3 regions of the Vibrio sp. 1978 genome follow, and region 1 is predicted to be linked to each of the others. Evidence: riboswitches for the same ligand, from Rfam matches in the RefSeq annotation. Region 1 holds a riboswitch; each other region holds the start of a gene.

What was found. A riboswitch is a leader RNA that binds a small molecule or an ion and turns the genes downstream of it on or off. The one in region 1 is predicted to bind thiamine pyrophosphate.
Region 2: linked by a shared signal. The riboswitch ahead of thiC (phosphomethylpyrimidine synthase ThiC) and the one ahead of thiB (thiamine ABC transporter substrate binding subunit) in region 1 are both predicted to bind thiamine pyrophosphate.
Region 3: linked by a shared signal. The riboswitch ahead of thiD (bifunctional hydroxymethylpyrimidine kinase/phosphomethylpyrimidine kinase) and the one ahead of thiB (thiamine ABC transporter substrate binding subunit) in region 1 are both predicted to bind thiamine pyrophosphate.

Annotation. Positions count from the first base shown of each region.
Region 1 is NZ_JAWPOP010000008.1:123,847-128,763, forward strand. Features, by position in the region: gene fbp (class 1 fructose-bisphosphatase) at 1-128, opposite strand, end outside; gene mpl (UDP-N-acetylmuramate:L-alanyl-gamma-D-glutamyl-meso-diaminopimelate ligase) at 441-1,799, shown strand; gene R8N49_RS10440 (flavin prenyltransferase UbiX) at 1,805-2,443, shown strand; TPP riboswitch at 2,481-2,617, shown strand; gene thiB (thiamine ABC transporter substrate binding subunit) at 2,690-3,682, shown strand; gene thiP (thiamine/thiamine pyrophosphate ABC transporter permease ThiP) at 3,724-4,917, shown strand, end outside.
Region 2 is NZ_JAWPOP010000037.1:619-5,535, forward strand. Features, by position in the region: gene R8N49_RS22830 (multicopper oxidase family protein) at 1-1,220, shown strand, start outside; gene crcB (fluoride efflux transporter CrcB) at 1,344-1,727, shown strand; TPP riboswitch at 1,788-1,886, shown strand; gene thiC (phosphomethylpyrimidine synthase ThiC) at 2,050-3,990, shown strand; gene R8N49_RS22845 (thiamine phosphate synthase) at 3,990-4,917, shown strand, end outside.
Region 3 is NZ_JAWPOP010000007.1:1,604-6,520, reverse strand. Features, by position in the region: gene R8N49_RS08875 (ABC transporter ATP-binding protein) at 1-532, opposite strand, end outside; gene thiD (bifunctional hydroxymethylpyrimidine kinase/phosphomethylpyrimidine kinase) at 522-1,379, opposite strand; TPP riboswitch at 1,477-1,584, opposite strand; gene R8N49_RS08865 (TldD/PmbA family protein) at 1,896-3,281, shown strand; gene R8N49_RS08860 (TldD/PmbA family protein) at 3,281-4,624, shown strand; gene trmY (tRNA (pseudouridine(54)-N(1))-methyltransferase TrmY) at 4,703-4,917, opposite strand, start outside.

The DNA.
Region 1 (4,917 bases):
ATTTCGCGGTTAACGATTTTTGCAGCTAAACGAATGGAGGCTAAAAGGGATGATAGATCACCGCTAGCGTGGGGGAAATCCGCTTGTTTTTCGACAATGAACTCGCCTAGGGTGCGCAGTCCTGACATGGTTAATCCTTACATTTTCATTTCATTGGGGGTAGTGCGCAAGTGAGCATCTCTTTATGGATGTTAAACGATTGCGCTGGATGTAAGTTTAAGTCGCAGATCTTTTTAATGGTAATGAAGTAACTGTTTGAGATCTCAATTTATTTGTAGACTTGTTTGAGGGATTCATCAGTAAGCAAGAGGTTGTACAGTCTGTGTTCAACCTTGTCATATTTGTGAAAGGGACTGCAAGAAGAAGGCTAAAGTCACTCGCTTTTCAGGCGGTAATCGCGATAATGAAAGCATTAAAAAACGCATTACAAGGTTTAGTTTATGCACATTCATATCTTGGGTATCTGTGGCACATTTATGGGCGGCGCAGCGATTCTAGCGCGCCAATTAGGACATAAAGTCACTGGTTCTGATGCCAACGTTTATCCGCCAATGAGCACACTGCTTGAGTCTCAAGGTATTGAAATTATTGAAGGCTTTGACCCGTCTCAACTCGACCCTCAACCAGATCTTGTGGTGATTGGTAATGCGATGAGCCGTGGCAACCCTTGTGTCGAGCATGTGCTCAACACTAACATGCGTTACACCTCTGGCCCGCAGTGGCTCAACGAGTTTTTGCTGCATGATCGTTGGGTATTGGCGGTATCTGGTACACATGGGAAAACGACCACGTCGAGCATGCTTGCCTGGATACTTGAAGATTGTGGTTATCAACCGGGTTTCTTAGTCGGTGGGGTACTCGGTAACTTCGGAGTGTCTGCTCGTTTGGGTGAAAGCATGTTTTTTGTCGTTGAAGCCGACGAATATGACAGTGCTTTTTTCGATAAGCGTTCTAAGTTTGTGCATTACCATCCTCGCACTTTAATCATGAATAACCTTGAGTTCGATCATGCTGATATCTTCGATGATCTAGAAGCGATCAAGCGCCAATTCCATCATTTAGTGCGAACTGTACCGGGCAATGGATTGATCTTAGCGCCGAGGAAAGATCAAGCGTTAGCGGATGTATTAGAGCGTGGCTGCTGGACTGAAAAACAGTTCTCTGGTGAGAATGGTGACTGGCAAGCGCACAAATTAGTGCTTGATGGCTCAAAATTTGACGTTGCGTTGCAAGGCGAGAAGGTTGGTACCGTCGAATGGAATTTGGTGGGTGACCACAATGTGGATAATGCGCTGATGGCAATCGCTGCTGCACGACATGTTGGAGTCACTCCGGATCTTGCTTGCCAGGCATTAGGGCGTTTCATCAATACCAAGCGCCGTTTAGAGCTGAAAGGTGAAGAACAAGGTGTGACGGTTTACGATGATTTTGCGCATCACCCAACGGCAATTGAACTTACTGTCGGTGGTTTGCGTAACAAGGTAGGTGAAAAACGCATCCTTGCTGTGTTAGAGCCGCGGTCTGCCACCATGAAGCGTGGTGTACACAAAAACACACTTGCAGAGTCACTACACAGTGCAGATGAAGTCTTCTTGTTCCAGCCAGATAATATCGAGTGGTCTGTGCAAGACATTGCCGACCAATGCAAACAGCCAGCGTTTGTCGATGCGGATATAGATAACTTTGTAGCCAAGATCGTCGAACGTGCGCGACCAGGTGACCAAATTCTAGTCATGAGCAACGGTGGCTTTGGTGGTATTCACGGAAAACTTCTTGAGCAGTTAAAACAAAAAGCCTGATTGATATGCAAAACAAAACACAACCCTCTCACAAAAAAGCCATCACGTTGGCATTAACGGGGGCTTCTGGTGCTCCCTACGGCCTTCGTCTTTTAGAATGCTTGGTTGCGGCGGATTATCATGTCTACGTTCTGATTTCTTCGGCGGCTCGTGTCGTGATGGCAACCGAACACAACCTTAAGCTGCCAAGTGGGCCAGAAGCCGCAAAGCAAGCGTTGGTAGAGCACCTGAACTGCAATCCAAATAACATCACCGTTTGCGGTAAAGACGATTGGTTCTCGCCGGTTGCGTCTGGTTCTGCTGCACCTAAGCAAATGGTGGTTTGCCCATGCTCAGCAGGAAGCGTTGCAGCCATAGCACACGGTATGTCGGACAACTTGATCGAACGGGCCGCTGATGTAGTAATGAAAGAGCGCGGGCAGCTGTTGCTCGTGGTTCGCGAAACACCATTTTCAACGCTACATCTGGAGAACATGCACAAACTGTCGCAAATGGGCGTCACCATCATGCCAGCAGCTCCGGGCTTCTACCATCAGCCAAAGAGCATTGAAGACTTAGTGGATTTTATGGTGGCAAGAATTCTTGACCACTTAGGTATTGAGCAAGGTTTGGTGCCTCGTTGGGGTTATGACCAGCGCTCGTGAGCTGATTGTGTAACCACTCAAATACCTTTACAATCCATCCAACTCATCGGGGAGCAAACCCATTTAGCATTGAGTCAATCAATGCATTGGGGCGCTGAGACCTAAGTGTTTAACTAGGGACCCGTATTACCTGAACCAGATAATGCTGGCGTAGGAATTGAGTCTGGATATTGGAAATCCTTAATAGCCGCCTCAAACCCTGTGCCGCTCAACTTATTTCTCTGAAATACTCATGGAGAGCGAGCAGTGAAAACCACTCTAAATCTGATTGCCTTAGCTGCAATCACCTCTACTTCAGCGTTTGCCGCTGAAAACACATTAACCATCTATACCTACGACTCTTTTGCCGCAGATTGGGGGCCGGGTCCTAAAATCGAGCAAGCTTTTGAAGCAAAATGTGGCTGTGACGTTAACTTCGTGGCATTAGACGATGGTGTGTCGATCCTGAATCGTCTTCGTCTTGAAGGCGGTAATAGCAAAGCCGACATCGTGTTAGGTTTGGATAACAATCTGATGGCAGAAGCGAAGAAAACCGGTCTGCTTGCCGAGCACAATGTGGATACGGCTAACACAGTGTTACCAAACGGTTGGAGTGACACGACGTTTGTACCGTACGATTACGGCTACTTCGCGTTTGTGTACAACAAAGAGAAACTGGCTAATCCGCCGAAAAGCATGAAAGAGCTGGTGGAAACGCGCGACGATCTGAAAGTGATTTACCAAGATCCGCGGACTTCAACGCCGGGCCAAGGCTTAATGCTATGGATGAAATCTATTTATGGCGACGATGTGACGCAAGCGTGGCAGAAGCTAGCGAGCAAAACCGTAACGGTCACGAAAGGTTGGTCTGAGGCGTATTCTATGTTCCTCAATGGTGAGTCCGATTTAGTGCTTTCTTACACCACTTCACCTGCGTACCACTTAATTGCGGAAAACGATTCGAAGTTTGCTACGGCGAATTTTGCTGAAGGCCACTACATGCAAGTTGAAGTAGCCGCCAAAGTGAAAGGGGCAAAAAATTCAGAACTTGCTGATCAATTTATGAGTTTCATTTTAAGTGATGAGTTCCAATCGGCGATGCCAACGGGTAACTGGATGTACCCAGTCACTGACGTTGAGTTACCTAAAGGTTTTGAAACTTTGAGTGTTCCAAGCAAGTCGTTGAGCTTTAGTGCTGATGAAGTGGCAAAAATGCGTAAGTCTTGGATTCGCGAATGGCAAAGCGCATTGACGTTTTAGCTGACGTTTCCATCCTCATCTGAATGAGATAGGTTTTACCTTTGAATTCTGTTCCAAAAATAGGTTTAGGGGTCGCGATGATCATCGCGACCTTTGTTATTTCTGCCCTAGGTGCTTTGATTGTTCAAGCCCCTTCACTTGATGTGTCTGTGGTATGGGGCGACCCGTACTATCAACATGTCACCAAGTTCAGTTTCTACCAAGCGTTTCTTTCCACATTGCTCAGTGTTGGCTTTGCCATTCCAGTAGCGCACGCACTTTCGCGTCGCCAATTTATTGGTAAATCATTACTGCTTAAGCTGTTTGCATCGACACTGGTTTTGCCGGTTTTGGTTGGTGTTTTTGGGCTGTTAGCGATTTATGGCAACAGTGGTTTGTTGGCGCAGTGGTTGCAAAGTTTCGACACTAAACTGCCATTCTCTATTTACGGTTTGAACGGCATTTTACTCGCCCATGTGTTCTTTAATTTACCTTACGCGGCACGATTGCTTCTGCAAGCCTTGGAGTCTATTCCTGCCGAGCAGCATAAGCTTTGCGCGCATCTTGGGATGAGCCATTGGGATAAGTTTCGTTGGGTAGAATGGCCGCGTTTAAGGCAGCAGCTTCCCCACGTTTGTGGGTTGGTGTTTATGTTGTGCTTTACCAGTTTTGCCACTGTAATGGCGTTGGGGGGCGGGCCAAAATCCACCACCATTGAATTGGCCATTTACCAAGCGATTAAGTTTGATTTTGATTTACAAGCTGGGGCGTTATTGGCGCTGTGGCAGATGCTGTTATGTGGACTGCTTGCTATTGGAGTGCAGAAGTTAACAAGGCCTGTTTCTATCAGTGCTGGAAGCACATCGGTACAGCAATATTTAACGAAGGATCATGGGTGGTCAAAAGCTTGGGATAGCTTTTGGATCATAGGTGCCTTTTTACTGGTAATACCGCCGTTATTGATGGTGTTACTGAGTGGCATCAACCAACAAGTTTGGACAGTATTAACCGATGAGCGTTTTTGGTCTGCGCTATTGAACTCCCTCAAAGTCGCCTGTGTCGCTAGCGCGCTTGCGGTCGCTGCAGGGGTGTCCATACTATTGACCAGTCGCCGTTGGCGGTTGCAGTACAAAAACACGCGAGCCGATCAGATTGAGTTAATCGGCACCGTTATTTTGGTGACTCCAGGTCTGGTGATTAGCACCGGTTTATTCTTACTACTGCGCGCATTTACCGATGTTTTTAGCTTGGCATTT
Region 2 (4,917 bases), on a different contig from region 1:
CAGACGTACTCGCATTTAATGGTTCGATTCCAGCGCCTACGATTCGTTGTCGCCAAGGCGAGAAAGTTATAATTAGGTTTACTAACAAGCTTTCAGAGCCGACTACAATCCACTGGCATGGCTTGCGAATCCCTATTGAAATGGATGGTGTACCTTTCTTAAGCCAGCCGCCTATCATGCCGGGTGAAACATTCGCTTATGAATTTACACCGCCAGATGCAGGCACGTTTTGGTATCACCCCCACATGAATAGCGTTAAGCAACTTGGTATGGGCTTAGTTGGGCTAATTATCGTTGAAGAGGCTGAGCCTGTTCTATTTGATGAAGAACAGGAAATAGTTCTAAAGCATTGGCATTTAGACAAACAAGGTCAGTGGAAGAACCTTATGGTACCGCGCTTGAGCGCTCGTATGGGGACTCCCGGAGAGTGGAGTAGCGTCAATGGTGTGCATGAACCTGTTTATACGCTGAAGCAGAATGCTACCACGCGATTAAGAATTGCTAATGTCGATAACACCATTACTTACCCGATCGCTATTGAAGGTGCAGAGGCTTGGGTTATCGCTATTGATGGTAACCCTGTTAAAACGCCTTACAAGCTCACTCAGCATAAAATTGGTCCAGGAATGAGGTTAGATGTCGGATTGATTGCTCCAAAGGCTGGAAAACGTGTTTATGTGCGTCAAATGAAAGGACGCTTCCCATTCCCTTTGTGCGAGTTTGACGTTGTTGAGTCTGATCTGTCGAACAACCAGAAACTGCCTTTATTACCTCTCAACCCTGTGCCAGCTCTCGATTTGAAAAATGCAGAGCAAATCGATTATGTGTTTGAGTGGGAGGGGGCGATCACTCCTGCTGATAAATCGGGCAAAGCGATCCCCCAATTCTGGCTGATGAACAAACGGGCTTGGGAGGGAATGAGCAAAGATAATATTCCAGCGCCGCTTTCAACATTGGAGATGGGAAAAACCTATATCTTCAACCTAAAGAACGTCACCCAATATCATCATCCTATTCATCTTCATGGACACACATTTACGGTTCTTGAGTTAGATGGCAAAAAACTCGACGAACCGTTTCATACCGATACGGTCTTACTTGGAAAAAACGGCAGTGCGAAAGCGGCATTTGTTGCAGATAACCCAGGGCGTTGGATGTACCATTGTCATGTAATTGAACATATGAAGACGGGTTTGATGGGTTACATTGAAGTAAAGTGACTCCCGTAACTTTTAAAATCTTGATAAGTTTTAAGCGCTATACTTTGCTGAATTCTAAGATTGTATAATCACTATTGCCGTAAATTTGATTACAATGTCGCCATTAACTTTTCTGGGGGAATTATGGGACAACTATCCGTTTTGGGTTTTATTGCATTGGGTGGTGCATTTGGTGCATGTTCTCGTTACTTAATTTCTGAACTTTGTGTCATTTTATTGGGGCGTGGTTTTCCATATGGTACGTTAACCGTTAACGTTGTTGGCTCATTTATGATGGGCTTATTGATAGCAGCTTTCGATAATGAACTTTTGGCAACGGAACCTTGGCGACAAGTGATTGGCTTGGGTTTTTTAGGCGCACTAACGACGTTTTCCACCTTCTCGATGGATAATGTTTTGCTTATGCAGCAGGGCGCTTTCTTTAAGATGGGGTTGAACGTATTGTTGAATGTCGTGTTAAGTATTTCAGCTGCGTGGATAGGCTTTCAATTATTGATGCGCAGCTAGCAAAGTAGTTAAAAATTGAACAGGTCGGCTTGGTTTCACCAAGCCGTTTTTATATACTGACATCACTTGTCGGAGTGCCATAAGGCTGAGACCGTTAATTCGGGATCCGTTGAACCTGATCAGATTAGAATCTGCGAAGGGAACAAGAGAAGATATTCACACCGGAGTTCTTTCTGGTTGATCTATCAAAAGTCGAATGTTGTTACAGGCAAATATCGTAAGCTTTAACTAGCCTTAATTTGACTCCTCTTGTCGCATCTATCCGCCAAGCATTTTTATCCAATTACTTTTTATCTAGTATAACAAAGCAAGGAAAAATGCTATGTCGAGTCGCAAACAAGCGAGACTGGAAGCAAAACAGTTCATTGATACACTCTCGGTACAACCGTACCCCAATTCAAGCAAAGTCTACGTAGAAGGCTCACGTCCAGATATTCGTGTGCCAATGCGTGAAATATCACTCGCTGATAGCCTTATTGGAGGCACAAAAGAAGCGCCTATTTTCGAGCCTAATGAGCCAGTACGCGTTTACGATACCTCGGGTGTATACACAGATCCAGAGCACACCATAGACCTCTATAGCGGCTTACCTAAGCTGAGAGAAGGGTGGATTGAAGAGCGTGCCGATACTGAGCTACTTGATGAAGTAAGCTCGGTGTACACCAAAGAACGCTTAGAAGACGAAACACTAGACGATCTTCGTTACGGTAATCTACCACGTATTCGACGTGCCAAAGATGGCCATTGTGTGACCCAATTGCACTATGCTCGCAAAGGTATTATTACCCCAGAAATGGAATATATCGCGCTGCGTGAAAACATGGGGCGTGCCAAGTATCGCGATGAAGTGCTGAATCAACAGCATCCGGGTCAAAGCTTTGGTGCGAACCTACCAAAGGACATTACTGCAGAGTTTGTGCGTAAAGAAGTCGCCGAAGGTCGCGCTATTATCCCTTCTAATATCAACCACCCAGAATCCGAACCAATGATCATTGGGCGTAACTTTTTGGTCAAAGTGAACGCCAACATCGGTAACTCATCGGTCACTTCTTCGATTGAAGAAGAAGTAGAGAAACTAGTGTGGGCGACGCGCTGGGGTGGCGATACCGTTATGGATCTCTCTACTGGACGCAATATTCACGAAACTCGCGAGTGGATTCTACGTAACAGTCCGGTTCCGATCGGTACCGTGCCAATGTACCAAGCGCTTGAGAAAGTGAACGGTGTTGCGGAAAACCTTAACTGGGAAGTGATGCGCGATACCCTGATTGAGCAAGCAGAGCAGGGCGTTGACTACTTTACTATCCATGCCGGTTTACTACTTCGTTATGTGCCAATGACTGCAAAACGCGTTACTGGCATCGTCTCTCGTGGTGGTTCTATCATCGCGAAATGGTGTTTAGCGCATCACCAAGAAAGCTTCTTATATACCCACTTCCGAGAGATCTGTGAAATCTGTGCTAAGTATGATGTGGCACTTTCTCTCGGTGATGGTCTGCGTCCTGGCTCGGTGGCCGATGCTAACGACGAAGCGCAATTTGCAGAGCTTCGTACCCTTGGTGAGTTAACCAAGATAGCGTGGGAATACGACGTACAGGTGATTATCGAAGGTCCTGGTCATGTTCCAATGCACATGATCAAAGAGAACATGGAAGAACAGTTAGAGCACTGCCATGAAGCTCCTTTCTATACCCTTGGCCCATTGACGACAGACGTTGCTCCAGGTTACGACCATATTACTTCAGGTATTGGTGCTGCCATGATTGGCTGGTATGGCTGTGCGATGCTTTGCTACGTCACTCCTAAAGAGCATCTTGGTTTACCAAACAAAGAAGACGTGAAAGTAGGCATGATAACTTACAAGCTTGCTGCGCACGCCGCGGATTTGGCGAAGGGACATCCTGGTGCACAAGTTCGTGATAACGCGCTTTCTAAAGCTCGCTTCGAGTTCCGCTGGGAAGACCAATTCAACTTATCACTCGATCCAGATACCGCGCGCGCTTTCCATGACGAAACCTTGCCTCAAGAGTCTGGAAAAGTTGCTCACTTCTGTTCGATGTGCGGGCCAAAGTTCTGCTCGATGAAGATCTCGCAAGAGGTTCGAGAATATGCGAAAGACACAGAGCAAGTTGCTGCGGACCAAGCTATCTCAATCAAAATGCTGGATGACCCTCTTGAGGGGATGCGTCAGAAATCGCAAGAATTTAGAGAGTCAGGTTCTGAGCTATACCACCCAGCAGCACATGCCGAGGTGAGTGACTAATGAGCAAAATCCTTATTCCGTCATCGTTGATTGAACTGACAGGTTTAGTTCAGCAATGTTTGTTGTTGGCGAAAGAACAGGGTTTTTGCATTGAAGACATTGAGTTGGGTGTGAGCCCAACTCAATCTATTCAGCTTGTTCGCGGCCAACAGACCACACACATAACGACTGATCTCATTGATGATTATGACTCTGAGAATGAGAGTTCATTTGTGCTCTATTACCGCTCTGCTTTATCGGTAGAAGCGTGTGCTAAGCAACCGTCGAAAGCGATTCATATTGGCATTGCTGATACGCAGGTATCCGATGAAAAGGAGAAAGTGTTTCAGCTTGATATCTGGCGTCACCCAATTAACAACGAAGTGAGAGCGCTTTCCGTTAAGTCCAAATTCAACGCAATGTTCAATCCTGAACATCACCTTGCTTGGATAGTAACGCTGACAGTACTCGATTTTCCTATCGAAGATGCGTTAACACTTGCTCGAGGAATGCTAACTCAGCAAGCGAATGTTTCACGTGAAACACTGTTGAATGACAACCTTGATGAGGGAAGATCTACTCGGTGGGCTGACCAATTTGATGATTTCCCCACACCTGTACTGGAGGATAACCGACTAGGTATTCAAGTTGGTTGGTCTGCACAAGGCGAGAGCGTTAGCTTTCCAACTCTGACTAAGCAAAGTCTAGGGCTCTACCCAGTCGTTGATGACGTTGCTTGGATTGAGCGTTTACTGCCACTAGGCATCAACACTATTCAACTGCGAATCAAGGACCCACAACAAGCCGATTTAGAACAACAGATCATTCGAGCAATTGAGCTAGGTCGTCAGTATCAAGCACAAGTGTTCATCAATGACTATTGGCAGTTGGCAATCAAGCATGGCGCTTATGGTGTTCACCTAGGACAAGAAGACATAGAAGAATCGA
Region 3 (4,917 bases), on a different contig from region 1:
GCAACTTATGACGAGTAACCGCGTCCAGTGCAGAGAAAGGCTCATCCATCAGAACTAGAGGCTTGTCTTGCATCAGAGTGCGAGCAAGGGCAACACGTTGTCTCATGCCGCCAGAGAGCTGAGCTGGCTTAGCATCCGCGTAATCGGCGAGTCCCACTTGGCTTAGTAAAGTCAGTGCACGTTGTCTATTTTGCTCTGGTGATTGGTCTTGAGAAAATCGAGAACTGAGGCAGACGTTGTCTAACACATTTAACCACGGCAGTAACAAGTCTTGCTGCGCCATGTAGGCAATACGCTTGTGTAAGGTGATGCCATCCGTGGTCGTTAACTCGCCATGCCATTCAACTTTGTCGTCTAACAAACCCGCTAGATAACGAAGGATCGTCGTTTTTCCGCAACCACTGCGACCAAGTAACACCGTCCATTGATTGGCAGGGATGGTCATACTCAACCCAGCTAATGTTGGTGTTTGGCTGTCTTTGTATTGCAGACTTGCTTCGGTAAGCTGAATGCCGAGTGCATTAGCGCACATGCGTGTGACCTGCAAAAAAATGGTTCACAGGACCATGACCTTTACCGACATCCAATTCGTCAGCGTGTGCGATAGCTTGGCTGATGTACTGCTTACCAAGGTGCACCGCTTTGTGCAGGTTGTTGCCTTGACCAAGGTAAGACGCGATAGCAGAAGACAGTGTGCAGCCTGTGCCATGGGTGTTTTTGGTTGGAAAGCGTTTAGCGCTAATTAACTCGGCATTGTCTTGCATGATCAGCAGATCGTTGCTGTTTTTGTCTTTTTCCAGATGACCGCCTTTTAACAGCACCGCTTTTGCCCCTAATGCGCGCAAGTCAGCAATCATATCGTTCATTTCAGATTCTGATTGAGGCATTGGCTTACCCGTCAATGCTGCGCCTTCGGGTAGGTTAGGGGTAATGATGTCTGCGAGCGGAATCAATTCTTCTTTTAAAGTGCTGATTGCCGACTGTTCCAGTAATAGATCGCCGCTGGTGGCCACCATCACAGGGTCAATCACGAGGTGTTTTGGCTGGTATTGTTTAATTTTGTCTGCAACGACTTTGATGATGTTGGAATCTGCCAGCATGCCCACTTTGACTGCAACGATGTTGAGGTCGGTAAATACTGCATCAAGTTGGCTCTCTACATGGTCGAGAGGAATGGGGAAAATCGCAGAAACGCCTTGGGTATTTTGCGAAGTAATCGCCGTGATTACCGAGCAAGCAAAACTGCCGGTTGCGGACATCGCTTTGATGTCGGCTTGAATACCTGCACCGCCACCACTGTCTGAGCCCGCGATGGTCAATACGATAGGGGTAGGCAAGGCTGGCGTGTGATGTGAATGAGGTTGTGATTGCTGCGTCATGGTCGCTCCTACTACAAGACGTATAGGAACTGACTTTGACCGTTGCAGATAGATCGATTTTTCGATCGCTATCGCTTACCTAAGAGGGGCGACGAAAGGCAAAGTGTGCATAGTTCCCTACGTCAGTGCTAACTGAATCAGGTTCAACGGGTCTCGAATTTCGATCTCAGCCAACACTTGTCGTGTGGCCCCCCGACTATTTCGTTCGGATGATAGCAGGACCATTGCGGAAGGGATACGTTTTTTGAGCGTAATTATAATGAGTATTCAATTATGCGAGGTGAGTGATAAAGTAAGCACCTAAATGGTTTGCTGGGTGGAATTTACTAGTGCAACGCTCTGGTGAATGAGCAGAACCTGGAATATTTAATAAATAATCGTGGTCTCGTTAAGCAAGGATTAGCACAAAACAAGGTTAAAAAACTGTTAAAATTTAACGTGTTGCCAATTTAACTTTGTTGAACTTTTTCACAGTTAATTAGGAAGGCTAAGACGATCATCGAGCAAGGAGACTTCATGCTTAATTCTGTAACAGCGAAGTCAGTGATCGATCATGCGCTCTTTTTGGGGGCTGATTTCGCTGAACTATTCGTTGAACATCACCAAACCAACACTGTCCAGATCGCATCTGGTGAAGTGGATAAGGTTAACTCGGGTATCGATTTTGGTATCGGTATTCGTCTTTTTTTCGGTCATAAGGTGCTTTACGGTTACACCAACAGCACAGATGAAGCCGAACTAAAGCGCGTAACCTCGCTGCTTGCTGCAAAAGACAAGCGTGAGCAAATCGCGTCAGCGGGTTCTTTGAATTTGAACCGCTACCCAATCCAACATGGTTGCCGCATGCCGCTAGGTAAGGATGCTAACCTAGATTCAAAAATCGCGTTTCTATTGAAAGTTGACCAAGCCGCACGTGCTGAGAGTGAACATATCAGCCAGTTTATTGGCAGCGTTCTTCAGCGCGAGCAACAAGTGTCTATCTTCAACTCAGAAGGTCTACACGTTGACGATACTCGCCACTACATTCGTGTTGCTGGTAACACTGTCGCGCAAAAAGGTAATGAGCAGTCTTCTGGTATGGAAGGTCCTGGCGCTCTTGCTGGTTGGGAATTCAGTGAACAGCTTGATGCCAAAGAGCTAGGTCAAACTATCGCGCAGCAAGCGTTAGTAAAACTTGGCGCGGATGCTTGTCCATCGGGTGAAATGCCGGTGGTGATTGGTAACGGCTTTGGCGGCGTTATCTTCCATGAAGCATGTGGTCACTTGCTAGAAACCACTTCAGTTGCGAAGAAAGCATCAGTCTTCCACGACAAGATGGGCGAAATGGTTGCTCACACCGCAGTGAATGCAGTCGATGATGGCACCATGACCAACGAATGGGGCTCGATTCACATTGATGATGAAGGTATGAAGACTCAGCGCACTCAACTGATCAAAGACGGTAAGCTAACCAGCTTCATGGTCGATAAAATGGGTGGCATGAAGACAGGTTATGAGCCTACGGGTTCTGGTCGTCGTCAAAACTACAAGTTCGCACCAACCTCGCGCATGCGTAACACCTTTATCGAAGAGGGCGAGCATTCACTTAATGACATGCTGGCAGGCATCGAACGTGGTATCTATGCGAAGAAGATGGGCGGTGGCTCTGTTCAACCGGGTACGGGGGAGTTTAACTTTGCTGTTCGTGAAGCCTACCTCATTGAAAATGGCAAAATCACCAAGCCTCTGAAAACAGCAACGCTGATCAGCACGGGTCCAAAAGTGTTGAAAGAAATCAGCATGGTCGGCAAAGACATGGCGCTTGCGCCGGGCATGTGTGGTTCCGTGAGTGGTTCAGTACCAACAACTGTCGGTCAGCCAACGCTGAAAGTAGATAACATTCTGGTAGGAGGCGGTAACTAATGAGCCAAGAACAACAACTTCTTAATGCGGTTGATTACGTCCTATCAGAAGCAAAACGCCAAGGTGCAGAAGCGGACGTCATTGTAAACCGTAACAGTAGCTTTTCTTTGAAAGCGAACCAAGGAAAGCTGGATGAGTACAAAGTAAGCTCAAGCCAAGTTCTGGGTGTTCGTGTTGTGAAAGATGCGCGTGTTGCAACAAGCTATTCTGAGTCGTTAGAGCAACCAAGCTTGGATTTGATGCTGACCAACGCACTGCAAAGCGCTCGCTTTTCCAAGCAAGATGAACATCAGACGATTAGTTGCGTGAACAGTCAAATCGCGACTGATGTTGCTGAGATTGCGCAAGAAGATACAACTTCTGTTGACGAAAAAATCGAACTGTCTCTCGCTCTTGAGCAAGGCGTAGTGGCTCTGCCTCACGCCTCTAGCGCACCTTACAATGGTTACAGCGATGGCGAAACACAACTGATCATTGCCAATACTCAAGGCACATTGTGTCAACACTTCGAGCGCTCGTTCACTTGTTACGCGTATACCTTGTTTGAAAAAGACGGCAAACAGTCAATGGCGGGTAGAATGTCACTGGGTCGCCGTTTTGATGAGTTGAATCCAGCTTACTGTATCGAGGGTGGCTACAACCTTGCTCGCGATCTTCTTGAAGGCGCACCGGTTGCGACGGGTAACTACCCTGCTATCTTCCACATCAATGCGCTAGCAAGTTTATTCGGTGCTTTCGGCAGTGCTTTCTCTGGCGTAAGCGCGATGAAAGGCATTACGCCACTGGGTGACAAGCTTGGTCAACGTGTTGCGAGTGATTTAATTACCTTTACTGATACGGCTTACATGCCAAATGGTATGGCAATCGCGAGTTTTGATAGTGAAGGCTTCGCTACTCAAGATAATGTCATGATTGCTAATGGTGAGTTGAAAACCTTGCTACACAACAGCCAGACCGCAAGTTACTTGGGCGCAGTCTCGACAGCAAGTGCCGCTCGCGGTGCAAAATCGAGCCTAGACGTATCAGCGAATCACAAAGTGATTGCGACAGGCAACAGCAGTGCGTCAGAAGTAAAAGCGGGTGAGTACCTAGAGTTAGTCGAGCTTCAAGGTGTCCATTCTGGTGCGGATGCAGTGAGTGGTGATTTCTCATTTGGTGCGAGTGGCTTCTTGTGCTGTGATGGAGAGCGCGTTCAACCAGTTCGTGGGATCACGGTAGCGGGTAACTTCTACAAGATGCTGCAAGAAGTTGAGGCAGTGGGTGATACTCAGTTAATTAACGATAGCCGAACTTTCTTCTCGCCAGACGTTCGTTTTGCTCGTTTGAGCATTGGTGGTAAGTAAACTTAGCATCCCTATAGAAACAAAAAAGAGGACTCAATGGAGTCCTCTTTCATTACCTAGCAACGTGTGCGCGAATAACTAGAATTCGCGTATGTCCAACTCATTGTGGATCAATACCACACACTGAGAAGCGAAAAGCATCTTAGGACCTAAGCTGATCTTCTCTGTGCCAAGGCGCTTTAAGCTGTTAAAAGACTTTTTCGGCATCGGTATATGGTCAGTTAGCAAGAAACATGGATTTTCACCAATTTCTGCATCACGAACAAATTCGCCTTTCTTATCCAACATATATA